One region of the Glaciecola punicea genome, then DNA from elsewhere that is predicted to be linked to it. Evidence: predicted binding sites of a transcription regulator. Region 1 holds the regulator's gene; each other region holds the start of a gene.

Region 1 (5,245 bases):
TAGACAAAACCTTGAGCTCAGATCAAAAAGTTACTATAAGCGGCCTTAATTTTGAGCTTAAAAGCATAGGTATCTTTGGCAATTTAACGACACAACAATATGAGTTTAAAGAACATGTACAAACCGAATTTAATCCAGTGCGCTAAACAAATTTTGGCATTTGCATTGTTAGGTATGCTTCTAAGCTTTGGTTTTTCGGCGAATGGTACGCAAACACCAGACCTAGACCAACTGCCCGATGCAGCCGAAATAGCGACGTTGGGCAGTGAAGGCAGCAATATTGAGAACGATTTTTTATTACCGGTAACGGCAAGTTCAAGAGAGCAATCTTTGGACGGTAAAAAGATGACTTCTATTTTTAAGGACAGCGTTGTTATTAAGCAAGGTAGCCTCGAAATTTTAGCGGATCAAGTCATCGCCGATGCGACCGCAGGAAAAGGAAAAGAAATTATTACTGCAAGGGGTAAACCAGCTAGTTACCAACAAAAACTAGAGGATGGTTCGATTGTGATTGCCAGTGCAAATGAAATTCAATACAACGTTGAGTTTCAAACTATTTTATTAAAAGGTAATGCATCAATCAAACAAAAAGATGTTCAGGTTAACGGCGACTCCATTGCATTTGACATGGCTAAACAACAGATTATGGCGTCGACCGACGCTAACAGCGATGCTACCGTCACTACCGTGTTAAGCCCAGGCGCATTTTCTTCTGATGAAAAAGCGGATGAAGCAGAAAAAAAACGCGAGGATCAACCGTGAGAAGTACCCTATACGCCAAAAATTTAGCCAAGTCGTATAAATCCCGACAAGTAGTCCGCGACGTCAGTATCGAGGTTTCTACCGGCCAAATAGTAGGTTTATTAGGACCTAATGGCGCAGGCAAAACGACCACTTTCTATATGATAGTAGGTCTGGTTCCCTTAGACAAAGGCGGCATTTTTATAGATCAAGTTGACTTAAGTTTTCAGCCCATGCACGAGCGAGCTAGACAAGGCATTGGATATTTGCCCCAAGAAGCCTCAATATTTCGAAAACTCACCGTTTATGAGAATCTGATGGCAATACTGCAAACGCGTAAGGATATATCGAACGATCAGCGCGAACAAATAGCCGACGAACTACTTGACGATTTTAACATTAACCATATACGCAATAGCCTTGGAATGAGCCTGTCAGGGGGCGAAAGGCGGCGCGTCGAAATAGCTCGCGCCCTATCTGCAAACCCAAAGTTCATTTTGCTTGATGAGCCCTTTGCTGGTGTTGATCCAATATCGGTTAATGATATTAAAAAAATTATTTACCAGCTTAAAGAACGTGGTATCGGTGTATTAATCACCGACCACAACGTAAAAGACACCTTAGACGTATGTGAGAAAGCCTATATTGTAAGTCACGGCGAGTTAATAGCGGCGGGCACTTCGCAAGAAGTACTTGCTAATCAGACAGTAAAAGATGTTTATTTAGGCGAGCAATTCTCCTTGTAAAGGCCCCGTAAAACGCTACTATGCAGGCAGGGCGTTGTTAATAATAATTGCAGTTACCTAAAAATATTAGTGGAAACCGCGTTTCTTATATCGGAGATATTAAAGTCGTCTATGCACATACATCGCATTAAATTAGTGGAAGGACGTTAATGAAACCTTCGTTACAGCTTAAGTTTAGTCAGCAGCTCACAATGACGCCTCAACTACAGCAAGCGATTAAACTACTGCAGTTGTCAACGCTTGACCTACAACAAGAAATCCAAGAAGCACTTGAATCAAACCCCTTGCTCGAAATGGCTGAGCATGACCAAGACAACGCCTCACTTGACGACAACCAAACGCTTGACTCTCGCACCGACAAAGAACAAGCGTCGATTAGTGCTGAGGCGACTAACAACAACGATACCGGCATGGCAAACGGCGATACTGACGTACCCGACACCATGGACACTCACGATGCGCTTGAAAATAGAAATCTTCCAGATGACCTACCGCTTGATCACTCGTGGGAGGAATATTTAGGGTCTACCTCAGCACCATCGCGCATGACCGGGTCAAATCCTGACGACGACTATGTTTTTCAAGGCGAAACCACCGAATCAATCCAAGGCCATTTAATGTGGCAGGTAGAGCTTACCCACTTCAGTGACAACGACATATCTATCGCCATTGCAATTATCGACTCAATTGATGAGTCGGGTTACTTGACCGTTAGCAGTGATGAAATATTAGACAGCTTAGACAACGAAGATATAGATTTAGACGAAGTTGAGTGTGTGCTCAAACGCATTCAGATGTTTGACCCTGTTGGCTCAGGTTCACGTTCAGTTAAAGAGTGCTTGCTAGTGCAACTGCTACAATTTAGTGATGACACCCCGTGGTTAAATCAAGCGCGCAATATAATTGAAGAGCACTCCGATTTACTGGCAAGCAAAGATTATCGAACCTTAATGCGTAAGACACGCCTTAAAGAGGACCAACTGCGTGAGGTAATGCGCTTATTAAAAACACTGAACCCACGCCCTGGCAGTTGCATATCAACGGTTGAACCAGAGTACATTGTACCCGACGTAAACGTGTACAAAAAGAAAGGTGTGTGGACTGTTGAACTAAATAACGAGGCCTTGCCCGCGCTTACTGTGAATGAAACTTACGCAAAGCTATCGAAATCGACGAAAAATCCGAACGATTCGCAATATATAAAGTCTCATTTACAAGAAGCAAAATGGTTTATTAAAAGCTTAGAGAGCCGCAATGAAACCTTGCTAAAAGTCTCTCATTGTATTGTTGCTAAGCAGCGAGAGTTTTTCGAGCAAGGTCCAGAGAAGATGCAGCCCATGGTACTAAATGATGTTGCTGAAATGGTAGACATGCATGAATCAACGATTTCGCGCGTGACCACGCAGAAATATATGCATACGCCTCGTGGTATTTTTGAACTGAAATATTTTTTCTCGTCGCACGTATCCACAGATTCTGGTGAGAATTGCTCTTCTACCGCCATCCGTGCTTTTATTAAAAAGTTGGTTGCCGTGGAGCCTGCTCATAAACCCTTAAGTGATAGTAAGATTGCGCAGATGCTCGCCGATCAAGGCATTAATGTTGCTAGGCGGACAATTGCAAAATACCGAGAATCGTTACACATTCCGCCTTCGAATCAACGTAAGAGCCTTGTCTAAGGCTAAACATTAGAGGATTAAAATTATGCAAATAAACCTGACCGGTCATCACGTCGAAATAACAGAATCGCTACGTAACTATGTCAACACAAAGTTTGAAAAATTAGAGCGCCACTTCGACCACATCAGCAACGTGCACGTTATCCTTAACATTGAAAAACTCAAACAAAAAGCAGAAGCAACTTTGCATTTACAAGGAGGTGAAGTTTTTGCAAACTCACAGCATACAGATATGTATGCTGCAATAGACGGTCTTATTGATAAGCTTGACCGACAGGTTATAAAACATAAAGAAAAACTCAAACGTCACTAAGCCACTCATGATAATTAACGACATAATTTCACTGGACCGCACTCAATGCGCGGTTCAGTGCAACAGTAAAAAACGGATTTTCGAAATAATTTCCGAAATGGCCGTTGCGCAATCTCCTGAATTAGACCAAATTGAAGTATTAGCTAGCTTGCTAGCCCGCGAAAAAATGGGCAGCACCGGCATAGGTCACGGCATTGCCATACCACATGGTAAAATTAAGGGCTTAAACAATATGATTGCGGTCATCATAACCACTAATCAGCCAATCGATTTTGATGCTATTGACAGTAAACCCGTTGATATTTTCTTTACAATACTTGTGCCCGAAGAGCAAACTGATAAGCACCTGCAAGCTTTATCAGGCATTGCCAAAAAACTCAGTAATAAAGACACCGTAAAAACAATCAGGAAAGCGACCACCAAAAACGAATTAGTAGCCGCGCTTATATAAGTGCTTAAACGCAATTCCTAAAGGGCAACATATGAAACTTCTCATTATTAGTGGGCGTTCAGGTTCAGGCAAGTCCATTGCACTTCGCTCATTAGAAGACCTTGGCTATTATTGTGTCGATAATATTCCAGTGTCGCTGCTGCCTACCTTGACCCATACAATTGTAGAGCAGCACGAATTAGTAGCGGTTAGCATAGACGTACGTAATATGCCAAAATCTGAAAACGAAATTAACGAATTGCTAGAATATTTACCCGAATTTTGGGAAATCACGATAATCTTCCTGGATGCCAGCGACGATGTCCTATTAAAACGCTATAGCGAAACGCGTCGCCTGCACCCTCTTTTCAAGCGCAGTAACTCACTTGTAGATGCCATAGACGAAGAACGCGCAATACTAGTGCCCGTGGCCGAAAGAGCCGATCTGCATATAAATACTGACAAACTTACGGTGCACGATTTAGCCGAACTTATTCGTGAAAGGGTACTGGGTAAAAAAAGCTCTGATCTGGTGATTGTATTTGAATCTTTTGGCTTTAAATATGGCATCCCTAAAGACGCAGATTATGTGTTTGATGTGCGGTTTTTACCCAACCCCCACTGGGATCCTGATTTACGCCCAATGAATGGCTTAGATGGTCCCGTTGAGTTATTCTTATCGGGTCAGCCTTTGGTGATGAAAGTTATTTGGCAAGTTCAGAATCTCATCACAACTTGGCTGCCGCATTTGGAGCGTAACAACCGCTCCTACGTCACAATAGCCATTGGCTGCACTGGCGGGCAACACCGGTCAGTTTATGTTGCGCAATCCTTAGCAGAAGCGTTTAAAAGTAGTCACGGTGACGTACAGGTTAAACACCGTGAAATTGGCATATCAAAGCCGCTACGCAAACCCACTTCAAGTAGTAGTGTAGAGCCAAACATAAACGTGCAAAACGAGTCATAAATGTAACCTTGGCGAGCAAAATTACGATGAAGCTAAAAAAAACGCTGACTATAGTGAACAAGCTAGGTTTGCACGCAAGAGCAGCAACAAAGCTTGTACAACTAGCGAATAGCTACGACTGTGATATTGTGCTAGAGCAAGGAACAGAGCAAGCGCCAGCTAATAGTGTTTTGGCTCTGTTAATGTTGCAAAGCAGTCAGGGTAAACAAGTCACACTGATATGCAATGGCAATGACGCAGAACTTGCGATGCAAAGCATCGAGAATCTTATCGCAAATAAATTTGACGAAGGTGAATAAACACACGAAGCGCATGCCCGAAACTACCGATATATCGAATACTCAAGCCACACTGTCATCTATTTCCGAA
Region 2 (5,245 bases), on a different contig from region 1:
TAGCCAAGCTTTGTTTGTTCCAAGCAATAACATCAGCAAGCAATACTACGCACTTAGAGAAGAGTTTAACAAAACGAGCAAGTCCCTTCGCAGGAGTGCTCTTTTTTTATACCTAAACCGCTATGGTTTTAACGGCTTATGTAGATATAATTCGAAAGGTGGCTACAACGTCCCTTTTGGTCAGTATAAAAAACCTTACTTTCCCCACGCAGAAATAGACGATTTTTCAGCTAAGGCTCAAGCTGCGCAATTTTTTTCAGGCGACTTTTCATTGGCCTTCGAACAGGCTTGTAAAGGCGATATTGTGTATTGCGATCCTCCTTATACACCCATTAATGAAACCGCGAGCTTTACCGCGTATTCCGGTAAAGGTTTTTCTTGGGATGATCAGCAAAGGCTGGTTGACTGCGCGCTACAGGCTCAAAAAATGGGGATAACCACTATAATTTCAAATAATAACCTGCCACAAACCCGAGCAATATACGCCACCGCTAATAAAATCGTTAAATTAAGCGTTGCGCGCAGTATTAGCTGCAAAGGCAATACCAGAAAACCTTGCGCCGAATTGATTGCACTTTATAAAGGCCAAGCGTAAAGCGTGACAGCCAAGGCTATGTCTTGAGCATGGTTTATCTGTGCCCACCGTTGCGAAAGGCGCAAAAACTGAGGCGCAAGTCGCGCAGTTAAGGGCACTGGGCTGCGACTTTACTCAGGGCTTTTTGATGTGCAGACCGGTACGTTATGAAGAATTAAAGATTTTTCTAGCAGGTCATAGCAGGTCATAGCAGCTAATTATAGCCACCTAGGTATTTGGTAGCAGTAAACTAACGCCAAACCAGATAGACAAGATAAGCACAATAACCATTATTACGCCCACCACAACGAAGGGCACGAAGGAAGTTGCGTTAGCGTCTTCAACATATTTACGCTGCGATTGTACCCCAAGCAACCCCGCCATTACACTTTGTACAACCGCCAGCCAATCTTTGGTAGTACTCATTTGCGAGACATTAACTCCAATAAATCTAAATAGTGAAAATGCACTGGATCAAAGCGCCTATCACTTTTACCTTAAATACTGTGCATTTACTAACAGTATTTAAGTTTACAGTAAAAACAAAAATATACTAGATCAGCACAAACCACGTCCGCTAATCAACGTTCAAAATATGCAAAGAGAACCATCAATAAGCGGCTAAATTGCGCCGCAGGATTGCAACGTTGGCCCAAATTAACCTTGCTGCAGTGGTGAACGTTGCCTATAGAATAAGCTAGATTAAAAACTTGTTGACCAGCTAGCAACAAATTTTATATCTTCATCTGCAAACGCACTCTCTTGTGCTTTAACAATCGAAAACGCAAAATCGCCTTTGGATATATCAGCCTGAACGTGGGAATAATTGTAATCGTTCTCACTACCGTCTGAATCAAATGTATAAAGGCCAGCACTTAGCGCGAGTTCAAACTCATTGCCCAACGCGATACCACCGTAGCTAATGCTATAATAAATGTCACCGCCTTCAAAACCGGCGCCTTCGTCTACCTCGCTATTCACTGTATACGCTGCGCCTACCCCGAAGTTTCCAAAACCAGCGTTGACGTAAATTTCACCAAAGTTACTGTCATCTAACTCAGTGTATAGATAATAAATATAACCGATGTCGTAAGTAAAACCCGCAACTTCACCGCCAAAGCCTAAATAAAAGTCGGTCTCTGTGCCATTAAACCCAGAATCGCTATCGCCTAAAGAACCGACCCATGTACCGGCATAAAATCCGCTATCGGCAGCATAGTCAATGCCGCCTGAAACGGAGGCCGCATCTGAGCTTTGACTAACACCACGCCAAATATAGTTGGTGGTAGCCCCTATGTTAGCGCTTACCTCGGCAAGTGCTGATTGGCTGACAAATAATGTCGAAGACAAGGCCGCTGCTATCAACGATATCTTAGTTAACTGTTTCATGTGTGTTCCCCATGCTTTGCTGAATAGTGATTAAAAGACTTTACGTCGTTGATTTTAATAGTGTATGCACTAATAGTGTGATGAAGCGTCTTTACTTAATAATGTAGGCGCGCTAAGGGTACATACGCCTTGTATTTAGCAATAGCAGTGCCAAACATAAGGCGAACTTGATACCCGCTTCAAAAACCATAAAAATACCTAATAGTTACAACGGGATAGTGACAAATAAGACCCTACCTGCGCGTATTCATAGTAGCCACAAAAAGCAGTAAAACAGCCATAGACGCCTGGTTTATGCACTATTTTGCAACAGCCTCACCATTTTAGAGCAGGCGCAAAGTAAACAGGCTGTTATACCGCACAAGAAAAATAAAAGCTTTTTGTATTAGAAGTGAATTTTGCGCTAAAAATACGGTAAACTATGGTTTTTTAGACGATACGTGACCGACTCATGCATAAACCATTAATAGCCCCCTCCATTTTGTCTGCCGATTTCGCAAAGTTAGGAGAAGAAGTCGACAGTGTGTTAAGCGCTGGCGCTGACATCGTTCATTTCGACGTAATGGACAATCATTATGTGCCCAATTTAACCTTCGGCCCCACCATATGTTCGGCGCTTCGCAACTATGGCATAACAGCCGATATAGACGTGCATTTAATGGTATCGCCGGTTGACTCAATGATTGAAGCCTTTGCCAAAGCCGGGGCTAGTATGATTAGCTTTCATCCAGAAGCGGCTTTACACGTAGACAGAAGTATTGAGCTCATTAAACAGCACGGTTGTAAAGCAGGCTTAGTGCTTAATCCGGCAACATCATTAAGCGTACTCGATTACGTTTTAGAAAAGCTTGACTACGTTTTACTAATGTCGGTTAACCCAGGTTTTGGTGGCCAAAAATTCATTCCCGGCACCGTTGAAAAAACAGCGCATTTAAAATCAATCATAGATGAAATGGGATTAAGCACCCGTATTCAGGTAGACGGCGGCATTAACAAAGACACCATAAAAGACGTCTATTTAGCTGGCGCCGACATGTTTGTAGCCGGCAGCGCTATCTTCGGTCAACGCGACTATAAAAAAGCCATAGCTGATTTAACGCAACAATTTAAATAGGAATATTCAGTGAGCAGTTCAACGAAACCGATCGTACTTAGCGGATGTCAGCCTTCAGGGCAACTTACATTAGGTAATTATTTAGGCGCACTACGCCAATGGGTCGCCATGCAGGCCACACATGATTGTTTGTATATGATTGTAGACCTGCACGCCATTACCTTAAGACAGGACCCTGCAGAATTAAACCAAGCATGCCTAGACGGACTTGCGCTTTATTTGGCCTGCGGTATTGACCCAAACAAAAGTACTATATTTATGCAGTCGCATGTGCCAGAGCACGCACAGCTAAGCTGGGTGCTTAACTGCTATACGCAAATGGGTGAGCTTAATCGCATGACCCAGTTTAAGGATAAGTCACAAAAAAATCAGTCAAACGTCAATGTAGGCTTATATGCTTACCCTGTGTTACAAGCGGCCGATATTTTAGTTTATCAGGCTAACGAAGTGCCGGTAGGTGAAGATCAAAAACAGCATCTTGAGCTAACGCGCGACGTCGCAACCCGCTTCAACAATATTTACGGTGATGTGTTTACTCTTCCTGAACCTTGTATTCCCAAAGATGGCGCCAGAGTCATGAGCTTACAAGAACCAAACAAAAAGATGTCAAAGTCAGATCCAAACACTAACAATGTAATTGGCCTGTTAGAAGACCCCAAAATACTGACTAAAAAAATTAAGCGCGCCGTTACTGACAGCGACGAGCAAGCTAATATTTATTATGATGTGGCCGAAAAACCGGGTGTTTCTAACCTGCTCTCACTGCTTAGCGCGACGAACGGCAACAGCATTGACAGCCTCGTTGGGCAATATACAGACAAGATGTATGGTCACTTAAAAGGTGACGTAGCGGAGTCGGTTGTGAGCCTGGTAAAGCCCATTCAAAGCGAATATGCAAGAATTCGTCAAGATTTGCCTTATTTATATGAGGTTATGCATCAAGGAAGTGCTAAAGCTCGCGAAAAAGCGTCCGAGACACTCGCTAAGGTGTACAAAGCTGTAGGGTTTATACCGCGGGCTTAACATGGTACTTATCATCGATAATTATGATTCTTTCACCTATAACCTAGCACGGTATTTTGAAGAGCTAGGCCACCTTGTGAAAGTTGTCAAAAATGATAGCCACACAATTGACGATCTTGCGCTTATGGACTTTTCGCATCTGGTTCTATCACCGGGGCCTTGCACACCAAACGAGTCGGGTATTTGTTTGGCGGCAATAAAGCATTTTGCAGGGAAAGTGCCAATATTAGGTGTGTGTTTAGGCCATCAAGCAATTGCACAAGTTTATGGCGCTAATATTGTTCAAGCGGTGCATATTAAACATGGCAAAACGTCACGTTTACGTGTTTTAGACAAGGCTTCAGTGTTGTTTGAGCAGTGTCCATCACGCTTTATGGTGACACGCTATCACTCACTCTTAATTGATAAAAACACGCTTAGTAGCAATTTCAATATTACCGCTACATGCAATACTAAAGGCATTGAAGAAATAATGGCGATAGAGGATACACAGTTAAAGCTTTACGGACTTCAGTTTCACCCTGAATCGTTGCTAACTGAGCATGGGCATTTGGTATTACATAATTTTATTAAGAAAGGGTAATAAGGTTGGATTTACACTCGCAACATAGTTTTTTTGCAATTAGCTGACAAATATAACATCGCTGGCACAATTGATAAAACCGGCAAGTCCTTATACAAAACTTTACACTCTTTACTGCATATTTATTGAATACTTATGTAATAGTAATGTTGTTCTTTTATTTCATCTTTTTTGACAGCACTGGGTTATTCATTAAGCGCTCTCCAATTAACATATGGCTTACATTATTAAGCCCGCTGATTACTTCGACGATACCCAGTTAAAAACTGCTTTTATAGTTATGCAGTAATTCCGAAAAACTGGCCAAGATCCCTTAAAGTAAAGGTTTTCAGCGCAGAAACCATAGCGACTTTCGCTTCAATTTCTGGCATACTCCAATACGGCCTTTTACGCTATGTTCGCTTTTTACACCAGTACATCCACAATTTTATAGGCGTGGACAGCTTCGGTTTACAAAGTAATAATTAACACCAGTGAGGTATCAACATGCAAGTAACTCGTGACACATTCAATGACGTAATGGTTCCCAATTATAACCCTGCAGACATGGTGCCTGTAAGAG
Region 3 (5,245 bases), on a different contig from region 1:
TTTCGTTAAAGCCTCTGCTATTGGAGGTGCACAAGGGTATTCGGTGTCAGCAATCCAAGCCGGGAGTATGTCGCGCCCTTTGTACTTTTCCCACTTATACGCATAGGAGCCCTCTCGAGAAGGCGTATTGTCAAAATTCATAATTTGGTCTCAGTAGAATATAAAGTAGGCTAGCAGCCACTGTAAAAAATTTAATCAAAATTTAAGGTTACGCTAAATAGACCTAGATGATAAGCGCAAACAATAAAAAACAGCTTTTGATTAAAAAAAGATTACCTTACGGGTGGTGTATCAATGCAGCATTGTTTTATACGGCAGTGGTATTTTACAAGAAAGCGATGCATTGGGAGTGAGAAATAATAATGTTTGTTACTGCAAAAGATTCACGCGCAAGTGAGTGCTTGCGCGTGAATTGTGCTTATTAATATCCTATTTTTTAGCGGGGCGTGAGAAACGCTTGCGTTCGTTTTCGGTTAAAAGTTTTTTACGAATACGAGTGCTTACGGGTGTTACCTCAACTAACTCATCGTCATCAATAAACTCTAAAGCCTGTTCCAATGTGTACACAATTGGCGGCACTAATGTTTGCGCTTCGTCGGTACCTGATGCACGTACGTTAGTTAACTGCTTACCTTTAAGGGCGTTTACCGTTAAATCATTTTCGCGAGAATGGATACCAATTACCATACCTTCATACACTTCAACACCGTGACCAATAAACATGCGACCACGCTCTTGTAGGTTGAAGATAGCGTTAGTAAGCGCTTTGCCGGTCGCGTTGGCGATCAATACACCGTTTTTACGCGAACCAATGTTTCCGCCTTTGTGCGGGCCGTAATGATCAAAGGTGTGATACAACAAACCGGAGCCAGACGTCATTGTCATAAAGTCGGTTTGAAAACCAATTAAGCCACGGCTTGGAATAATAAAGTCTAGGCGTACGCGGCCTTTTCCGTCCATAGACATGTTCGCCATTTCCGCTTTACGTAGGCCAAGCTGTTCCATCATAGTTCCCTGATGTTTTTCTTCAACGTCAACCGTCAGAGTTTCGAATGGTTCAAGCAGTTTCCCGTTTTCTTCCTTAAGAATGACCTCAGGGCGAGAAACGGCTAACTCAAATCCTTCGCGACGCATATTTTCAATTAATATGCCTAAATGTAATTCACCACGTCCTGACACTCTAAATTTATCAGGGTCAGCGGTTTCTTCAACACGCAAAGCAACGTTGTGAATAAGTTCGGTTTGTAAACGCTCTAAAATGTTTCTTGAGGTAACGTACTTACCTTCTTTACCTGCAAACGGCGAAGTGTTTACTTGGAAGGTCATCGTAACGGTTGGTTCATCTACCGATAATGGTTTTAACGCTTCTACTTTGCTTATATCGCACACTGTGTCAGATATTTTAAGTTCGCCTAAGCCGGTAATAGCAACAATATCACCCGCCTCGCCTGACTCTACATCATAACGATCAAGACCTAAGTAGCCTAATACTTTGCTCACTTTAGCGTTACGTTTTTGGCCTTTTGCGTTAACTACGGTGACTTGCTGGTTAACTTTAACAACACCACGAGTAATACGACCTATGCCAATTACACCTACATAAGAGTTGTAGTCTAGCTGAGAAATTTGCATCTGCAGGGGCCCTTCCGGGTCAGCCACTGGCGGTGCTACCTTTGCAACAATGGTTTCAAACAAAGGTGTCATATCGTCGTGTTTAACGTCAGCTTCGTTTGATGCCCAGCCATTAAGAGCTGATGCGTAAACAACATCGAAATCGAGCTGCTCGTCAGTGGCACCTAAATTATCGAACAAATCAAAAACTTGATCTAAAACCCAATTAGGACGAGCGCCCGGTTTGTCTATTTTGTTGAGCACAACAATTGGCTTTAAGCCTTGAGCAAATGCTTTTTGGGTGACGAAGCGAGTTTGCGGCATAGGACCTTCTTGCGCATCTACTAGCAATAGAACGGAATCGGCCATCGACATGACGCGCTCTACTTCACCGCCAAAATCAGCGTGCCCTGGGGTATCGATTATATTAATGCGATAGCCATTCCAGTTTAGAGCGGTATTCTTAGCAAGTATTGTAATGCCGCGTTCTTTTTCAATATCGTTCGAGTCCATCACGCGCTCTTCAGCTATGCCACGACTTTCTAAAGTGCCTGATTGTTGCAGAAGCTTGTCTACCAGTGTAGTTTTACCATGGTCGACGTGCGCTATGATCGCGATATTGCGAATATTTATTACTGACATTACAGATTCTCATTAGGGGCCGCAGACGCAATTTTGTGCGTATTCAGCTCATTGTGATAGTTAAGATGGGCGCGGATTGTACAGATTTATTGGGAAATAAGCGACAAACTTTGCGGTTTTATCATTAAATAATCATTTATAAGGTTTACGCCCCACCTTTGAGGCATACTATAAGCCACGGTATTGTGAATCGTTCAAGGTCTAGTGCACCTTAATTGTGCACTGGACGCATCACAAGCACTACAGTGGTGCATTTTATGCGCTGTAAGGCTAGACGCGGCTCGCTACGACGCTGTTTTCACTGGTCTGTAGATAGTTGTAAAAATGGCACGTTTATCGCTTAACTTGTGATTTGTGCGCCACCAGTTAAATTGTGCAATTAGTCTCAAAGACTGTAATAATAAATAGATGTTTTACTCAGCATTGCAGTACTGGCAATAAAAGTGTGCCTGGTCTGCAAACTCACAATAGTCACGAAACGGGAGTACCTTTATGTCATATGAGTCAGTAATGGAACTGATCAAAGAAACCGAAGCAAAATTTATTGATTTACGCTTCACCGATACCAAAGGCAAAGAGCAGCATGTTTCGATTCCTTCGCATCAAGTTAACGAAGACTTCTTTGAGGAAGGCAAGATGTTCGACGGTTCATCTATTGCAGGTTGGAAAGGCATTAATGAATCTGACATGGTCCTTATGCCTGACCCGTCAACCGCGGTTTTGGACCCATTTGCTGAAGAAACTCAAATTAATATTCGCTGCGATATATTAGAGCCTACTACCATGCAGGGTTATTCACGCGATCCACGTTCTATAGCGCGTCGTGCCGAAGAATATTTAATCTCTACGGGTATTGGTGACAAAGTTTTAGTGGGACCTGAGCCCGAATTTTTTATGTTTGACGATATACGCTTTCATACTGATATGTCTGGTTCGTTCTTCAAAATAGACTCTGAAGAAGCAAAGTGGAACTCGGGCGCCGAATATGAAGGAGGCAACTTAGGACATCGCCCTGGCGTAAAGGGCGGCTACTTCCCGGTACCTCCAGTTGACTCAGGCCATGATATTCGCGCTGCTATGTGTATGGTTATGGAAGAAATGGGCTTAACTGTTGAAGCGCATCACCATGAAGTCGCCACTGCTGGACAAAACGAAATAGCCTGTTTGTTTAACACACTAGTAAAAAAAGCCGACGAAATTCAAATATATAAGTACGTTGTTCATAATGTTGCGCACGCCTATGACAAAACGGCTACTTTTATGCCGAAACCAATTGTGGGCGATAATGGCTCTGGCATGCATGTTCACATGTCAATTAGTAAAGATGGCAAAAATGTGTTTGCGGGTGACACCTACGCCGGCTTGTCTGAAGATTCACTTTTCTTCATCGGTGGCATTATTAAGCATGCTCACGCCATTAATGCATTCACAAATGCATCAACTAACTCTTACAAGCGCTTAGTACCTGGATTCGAAGCCCCGGTTATGTTGGCCTATTCAGCCAGAAACCGCAGTGCATCTATTCGCATACCGTATGTAAACAGTGAAAGAGCACGTCGTATCGAAGTGCGCTTTCCTGACCCTACAGCTAACCCTTATTTGGCTTTCACAGCCCTACTAATGGCGGGTCTCGATGGTATTAAGAATAAATTACACCCAGGCGATGCAGCAGACAAAGATTTATACGATTTACCACCTGAAGAAGCGGCTAACATTCCGAAAGTAGCAGGTTCATTAGAAATTGCACTTGCCGCTTTAAATGAAGACAGAGCTTTCTTAACCGAAGGCGGTGTAATGTCTGACGAAATGATAGACGCTTACATCGCACTCAAATCTGAGGACGTACTAGCGATTAAACAGGCTGTACACCCACTCGAGTTTGATATGTACTACAGCGTATAAAAAATCATCGGTAAAAGTGTTTATGAACTAAGCATTTATTCGTTGATATACGAAGCCTGCAACTGCAGGCTTTTTTTTTAAACGATATCACGTAATATAAGGCAGTAAAGCAATTAAATTAGAAACTACCTGTGAATAAATTAAGGTTTAGTATATTTTCTACTGCAATTTTCGCTGCGTCACTGTTCGTCACAAGCGTGTCACAGTCAGCGAATAACATGAATCAACAAGTTTACAAAACCATTCATAGTGACGGTACGGTTACCATTTCTGATAAAGCCTCTAGCGATGCTGAAGCGATCGTGCTTAGTGCTCCAACGAGCACATTTGAGTCCAACGTCCCTGCGCTCAAACCGCTACTGCAAACTACACAAAAACTGAGTGTAAATTATAAGCTCAGCATATTAAGCCCCCAAAATGATGCGACTATTCGCAGCAACATAGGTGAATTGTCTATAGGCGCTTCTATTGATCCACGTATAGGCGGTTTTTATCGACTGCATATAAACGGTAAAGTACACGAGTCTGCTGCGGGCATGTTCGCGCTTCGCGATATGGAACGGGGCGCATATGAATATTCAGTAAAATTTATTAACAACTCAGGCAAGCTTATTGCATCAAGTGAAGCCAGGAGAGTATATTTACATCAAGCGTCAGCGTTAATTAACTAGTTTTTGTACATTTTATTTAATTAAGAGCTTTAGTACCCTTTTTAGACAACAAAGCGTCGCTGGTCTTGCTGTTTAAATACAGTTTGATGTTTGAATGCGCCATTACGGTGCAATGACTAATTAATTGCCCACGGAGCCACCCTTGATTGACGATCGTTATCACTACGAATTGTTATTAAATTCACTTAAAACAGCCCTCATTTTAGTCAATGATGAATTTGAAGTTAGTTTCGCTAATGAAGCTGCACTCAACTTACTTGAAACTGGTCTTAATCAAATAAGTGAACGTCCGCTAAGCGACTTTTTGGTGGACGACAGTGTCAATCAGCAGCAAATAATAAAAGCATTAGAAAACCAAGATGACTATCGTGAAACGGATGTTGTTATGTGCTTTAGAGATGGGCGCTGCACAACGGTTG
Region 4 (5,245 bases), on a different contig from region 1:
CAAAACTCATAGTTAAACTGTGGATTAGCCACGGGGTATATAAGTCTGGCGAGTAAGGACCTGTCATATGTCAGGATATCGCAGTCGTGTAAGGCGACACTTTCAACTTTGTTAGACGCCAAAATAAATCCCATGCAGTACCAAACATTTCGACCCTTGCCCATTTCCTTAGGCGCTAAACCGAGCTTTTGAAGCTCTTCATCTAGCGCTTTTAATCGAGGACCATCGTTCCACAATATGCGATGGTTTTGCGGTAAACCTGAGAAAAAGGCTAAGGCATGCTCAAACTGCGACTGGTCTGCCTGATCCAGTCCAATGACAATTTGCTGCAAATACGGCACCTTTTTTATATGCTCAATAGTACCAAGAAGGGCCTTACCTTCTAACTCCGAGTATAAACTGGGTAAAATAAGACCCATTGGTCTACGTTTAGAAAAACCAACTAATTCCTTTTCTAAGGCCTCAATGGGTCTATTTTCTAAATTATGAAGGGTGGTCACTATGCCATTTTGGTAAAAGTCAGCCATTAGTCATCCTCATGCAGTGTTGTCATAATTAGTTGATCGATTATTTCGCGCCAGCCTTGGGGTCCAGTTGCTACGCTTGTATATACTTCGTGCGTACGTTGAAGTTCTGGTAATGTATGCACCGGAGATGCTATACGAACGGCGATGTCGGCCACTTCCAACATGTCTATGTCATTATTAGTGTCGCCTAGAGCAATACTTAAGAACGTGAATTTCGGATATTGCCTTACACACTCTTTAAGTAGCCACGTTAAAGCCTTACCTTTGTTGCTATTACCAGATACATGTAAAAAGCGGCCACCTAACAGCGGGAAGGCGCCGAGTTTTCGTATTCTTTCAATAAAGTTTCTGCGCTGTTCGCCGCTGCCAAGCCATAGCACAGGTTCTCCAAATTCTCGCTGCGAGGCCAATCGCGCACTTTTCTCATTTAACCCTGTTAGCTCACAAATACGGCCAATGTTCATCTCCCCAAATGTCTCAAACTGGTGGGGATAATCAGTTTTTATGCTTTGTACTATACCTTGCCAAAACTGTCTTTTTTGCGCAAATGACTTCAGCCAATAGCCATGCTTAAATACTGCGCCTTTGGGTTTTTGTGGTAAAAAGTCTTTGGGTATATAAACCGCCGCCCCGTTCTCAACAATTAGCGGTGTCTTTAACAACATTTTTTCTTGTAAATACCTTACTTCTGCAAACGTTTTACTGGAATTAGGTATTACCGGAACACCTTGCTCAGCTAATTGCTTAAGGCAGTCAATAGCTGCGTCAAAGCTATAGGTATAATGATCTAAAAGGGTGCCGTCGAAATCGGTAAATACCAGCCATTTTTTGACAGGACTCAATGTTGTTGACATTGTGTAATTCCGCGTGTTTCATTTAGCACAAACAAGCGATCACATTTTGCTGGAATAGTACTTAGCGCGTGTTGTGTTAGGCGCTGGTAAAATTGAATGAAGCGTAATATTTCACTATCGCTCATGGTTTCATTAGGTAATTGTGAATCTGTTCTATGGCTAGCAAGTGACGTTTTCAGTTTATGCTCTTGTTCACAGCGCCATGCATAAACATGCTCAAAAGAGGGTGCTTGCAGCATAACCAGATAGTCAATTGAAGCAAACACGCGTTTATAATCGACTGACAGCACATCATTTACATACTGTCGCCACTGGCCACTCGCATCTTCTTTGGCTTCTAATTCATTCACAGGCGACAAGAGCTGCGCCGGGTGCTGGCTGTCTAGACCAACACACCAACCTTCAAGTATTATAATTTTGTATTTGTGCTCAGCGTACTCCCACTGCTCTTGTGGCTTTACATCATCCATTGACTTATCAAACGCAGGAAGACTCACCGGCTGACCTTGGCGCAAGGACCACAGTGTGCTTTCTAACAATACAATGTCATGAGTACCTGGTACGCCGCGAGTAGCAAGAAGTGGGTTAATAGTGGACGCTAGCAATTGCCGTGAATGCTTAGATAAATAGAAGTCGTCTATTGACAAGCCAACGCTGGCGACCTTAAATACTTCGTTTAGCAAGGTGCTTAGAAAGCATGTTAACGTTGACTTCCCTGAACCCTGGCAGCCATTTATACCGACTAAAATTGGGCGGTTTGCACTATTTTGGTGCTTTATTAATGTTACGGCTAAAGGAATGAACCATGTTTGTGCAATACAGGCATACTCACTGGGTAACTTTTGCTCACTTATGAAGTGTTTCAGCACTGCATGTGATTTTTCGATTTGAATGTCAGAACTTGTCACATCTACCTCAAATAAGGCCTTGAACTAGGTACACAGCGAATAAGGTATTGATAAATAAACGCGTAAATCTAGAAATAATGGTTCAGCGGTGACTGAAGCCATTCAACTTTAATGCCAACAGGTAAACTATATCGCAATGCCTGCTAACTCACCGATGCAGTAAGTACCGCTCTTTTAGGAGCAGGATAGCCTTCTATCGTCTTAGTCATATTTTCGCTGTCCAGAAAATCTATTAAGGAGTGAGTCTCCATCCATGGCGTAGCGCGCTGTTCTTCTATGCTGGTACAATCTATATCAACGCACTTAACATTTTTAAAGCCTACACGCTGTAGCCAAATTATGAGTGCACCTACCGATGGCAAAAACCATACATTACGCATTTGTGAATAACGGCCTTTTGGCATTAACACCGTGTTTTCATCTCCATCTATCACCAGTGTTTCAAGCACTAATTGCCCCCCTGAGCATAGCTGGTCCTTGAGCTCACGCAAAAACTTTATGGGATCTTGACGGTGATATAACACGCCCATGGAAAAAACTGTATCGAAGTAGTTCGTTGTGGGCATCGCCTCAATGCCAATTGGCAAATAGTGTACATTTAATGACGGTAAATATTGTTTAAAGCAGTGAAATTGAAAAAAGAAAAGGGCGGTAGGATCAACACCAATAATTTGTGAAGCCTGCGCATCATGCATTCTAAATAAATGATAGCCACTGCCGCAACCTACATCTAACACTTTTTTACCGGCAAGATTCTGTAAATGTGGCAACACTCGATTCCATTTCCAATCGGAACGCCACTCAGTGTCTATGTTAATAGACATGAAGTTAAAAGGACCCTTTCGCCAGGGCATAAAGTTTTTAAGCACAGATATTGTCTTTGCAATATCACCCGCAGTCAAAGCATTGTATGCGTTTAGGCTGACACTATCGCCAACTATTAATTCTATGTTCTCAACCTTAGGAAGCTGACCAAGCTGTCGCTGCCATCGATTAAGGTCCTTCGCAGGCACACTGGCTTCGAAGTCTTTAAGAATGATAGCAAATTCAGCTATATATAATTCAAGCTTGGTGTTTACAATACTGTTATAAAACGCGCTGCGCCAAGACATAGATTGCATGTGAATCCTTCTATTATTTGATGGCCAAAATGGACACGAAATTAAAATGTTGGTACCACACACAGACATTTGAAAATCCAGCCTCACACAGCCTTTCTTGATGTATTTTGACGGTGTCTAATCTCATCACCTCTTCAAGTGCAGAGCGTTTTTGGCTAATTTCTAAGTCAGAATATCCATTTTCCCGTTTAAACTCATGGTGTAGATCAACTAATACATTATTTAAAACCGCATTTGAGAGTTCTATTTTTTCGCTCAAGACAAAAACACCCTTTGGCTCAAGGGCACGATAAACCTTGTTAATAATATTTTGACGCTTTGTTGGCTCAATAAACTGAAGTGTAAAGTTGATCACAACCATGTTGCAGGGCGATAAGGCAACCGACACTAAATCAGCTTGTTTAAGACTAATACTATTGCCAAAACTAAAGGCATCGATATGTTGCTGACAACGTTCAATCATCGCGCTGGAATTGTCTATCCCCTTTATCTTAGGGTTTTTGGACTGTGCGTGTTTTGCTATAGACAGGCTTACATTCCCTAAAGAACACCCTAAATCGTAAATAATAGGATTGCTGTTGCATAACAAATTAGCCATTTTACCCACGCAATCAATAATATTTTGATAACTCGGGACCGAACGATTTATCATATCGGGAAATACGTCTACCACCTGTTGATTAAAACTAAACTTTTCAACTTTTGGTTTTTCAGTGGCGTATAAAGTGTCATGTGAAAATGGTTTCTTGCTTTTAGTCATGTTAAAAAATAAACTTCAGTTGTAGTTGATGTAATCCTTGCTAAATATTGTCAGGCAAATATTGATATATACAAGGGTAAAACGTGAGTTTTTTATAGCAAATTACTCAGGCTTGAGTTTTATAACAGTATTTCAACACACGCATAAGTATCACTTGTCTATGGTATCTTAATAAAGTGCGTTATGTGAACACTTTAGTTCAAGGCTGGTGTGTCAAACCGTTATTTTGCTACTGGCGTATTAATATTTGATAATGGCATAGTGTATAAATTATAAAAAAAAAGAATGGAAATTATTGCGTATGCTTAAATTTTTAATTGCAGATGATCACCCACTGTTTCGCGAGGCTCTAAAGGCCGCTATGCAAAGCCACTTTACAGGCGTCAACTATTTAGAATCTGATTCGTTTTCTACTACTCTCAATACCTTGCGGCGTCAGCGTAACGTAAGCCTATTATTATTAGACCTTAACATGCCTGGTTGCGATAATTTTTATGGCTTGTTGAGGATCCGCCAAAACTTTCCAGACCTACCCATTGCCATTGTGTCAGGCACTGAAGACATTGACACCATTGCACAAGCAATGGAATTTGGTGCAAACGCATTTATTCCAAAAACGACAGCCACAACCCAAATGGTTGCCGCCCTAAAATTAGCCTTGTCGGGCGGAACTTGGGTTCCCCCATCGGTTGATGGTCAACTACAAAGAGTCAGCAGCGACAAAGTACAAATTGCGGAAAAAGTACGTGAACTTACACCCAAGCAATTTACGGTGCTAAGGTTAGTAAAACAGGGCTTAATGAATAAAGATATTGCGCAACGGCTGAATGTAACTGAAGCAACGGTAAAAGCGCATGTAAGTGCCTTGTTTAGAAGACTTGAGGTAAAATCACGCACGCAAATTTTAGTTGCGATTGAAAAACTTAAACTCGATTGATGCTTGTTGTATTGGAGACTAATATCTTTAATGCTAGCCCTTTGCTAAGCGCTTAGTGAAAAATTATGACTGAATCAAACCTTCCCCTAATCGACCTACATCGTCATTTAGACGGTAATATACGAGTTTCTAGCATAT

The links. The regulator sigma-54, encoded in region 1, starts transcription at its own class of promoters, with help from an activator protein. The targets are predictions, from matches to a motif close to GTTGGCACGNNNNTNGNNT.
Region 2: BAE46_RS02945 (TorF family putative porin) is a predicted target of sigma-54. The motif match lies at 2,100-2,118, and genes of this name have one in related genera.
Region 3: glnA (glutamate--ammonia ligase) is a predicted target of sigma-54. The motif match lies at 2,577-2,595, and genes of this name have one in related genera.
Region 4: BAE46_RS01315 (kinase) is a predicted target of sigma-54. The motif match lies at 2,390-2,408, and genes of this name have one in related genera.

The regions. Positions count from the first base shown of each region.
Region 1 is NZ_LZXY01000009.1:49,404-54,648, reverse strand. It holds gene lptC (LPS export ABC transporter periplasmic protein LptC) at 1-146, shown strand, start outside; gene lptA (lipopolysaccharide transport periplasmic protein LptA) at 100-762, shown strand; gene lptB (LPS export ABC transporter ATP-binding protein) at 759-1,487, shown strand; gene BAE46_RS11065 (RNA polymerase factor sigma-54) at 1,637-3,166, shown strand; gene hpf (ribosome hibernation promoting factor) at 3,192-3,479, shown strand; gene ptsN (PTS IIA-like nitrogen regulatory protein PtsN) at 3,487-3,930, shown strand; gene rapZ (RNase adapter RapZ) at 3,962-4,876, shown strand; gene BAE46_RS11045 (HPr family phosphocarrier protein) at 4,903-5,175, shown strand; gene mgtE (magnesium transporter) at 5,189-5,245, shown strand, end outside.
Region 2 is NZ_LZXY01000002.1:150,436-155,680, forward strand. It holds gene BAE46_RS02935 (Dam family site-specific DNA-(adenine-N6)-methyltransferase) at 1-595, shown strand, start outside; gene BAE46_RS02940 (DUF2970 domain-containing protein) at 803-1,000, opposite strand; gene BAE46_RS02945 (TorF family putative porin) at 1,277-1,963, opposite strand; gene rpe (ribulose-phosphate 3-epimerase) at 2,415-3,077, shown strand; gene trpS (tryptophan--tRNA ligase) at 3,087-4,100, shown strand; gene BAE46_RS02960 (anthranilate synthase component II) at 4,102-4,683, shown strand; gene BAE46_RS02965 (aspartate aminotransferase family protein) at 5,170-5,245, shown strand, end outside.
Region 3 is NZ_LZXY01000003.1:28,529-33,773, reverse strand. It holds gene BAE46_RS04360 (MalY/PatB family protein) at 1-141, opposite strand, end outside; gene typA (translational GTPase TypA) at 430-2,253, opposite strand; gene glnA (glutamate--ammonia ligase) at 2,746-4,155, shown strand; gene BAE46_RS04345 (hypothetical protein) at 4,374-4,826, shown strand; gene glnL (nitrogen regulation protein NR(II)) at 4,969-5,245, shown strand, end outside.
Region 4 is NZ_LZXY01000001.1:272,145-277,389, reverse strand. It holds gene BAE46_RS01325 (glycosyltransferase family protein) at 1-527, opposite strand, end outside; gene BAE46_RS01320 (HAD-IIB family hydrolase) at 527-1,381, opposite strand; gene BAE46_RS01315 (kinase) at 1,366-2,289, opposite strand; gene cmoB (tRNA 5-methoxyuridine(34)/uridine 5-oxyacetic acid(34) synthase CmoB) at 2,433-3,410, opposite strand; gene cmoA (carboxy-S-adenosyl-L-methionine synthase CmoA) at 3,424-4,170, opposite strand; gene BAE46_RS01300 (response regulator) at 4,472-5,107, shown strand; gene add (adenosine deaminase) at 5,173-5,245, shown strand, end outside.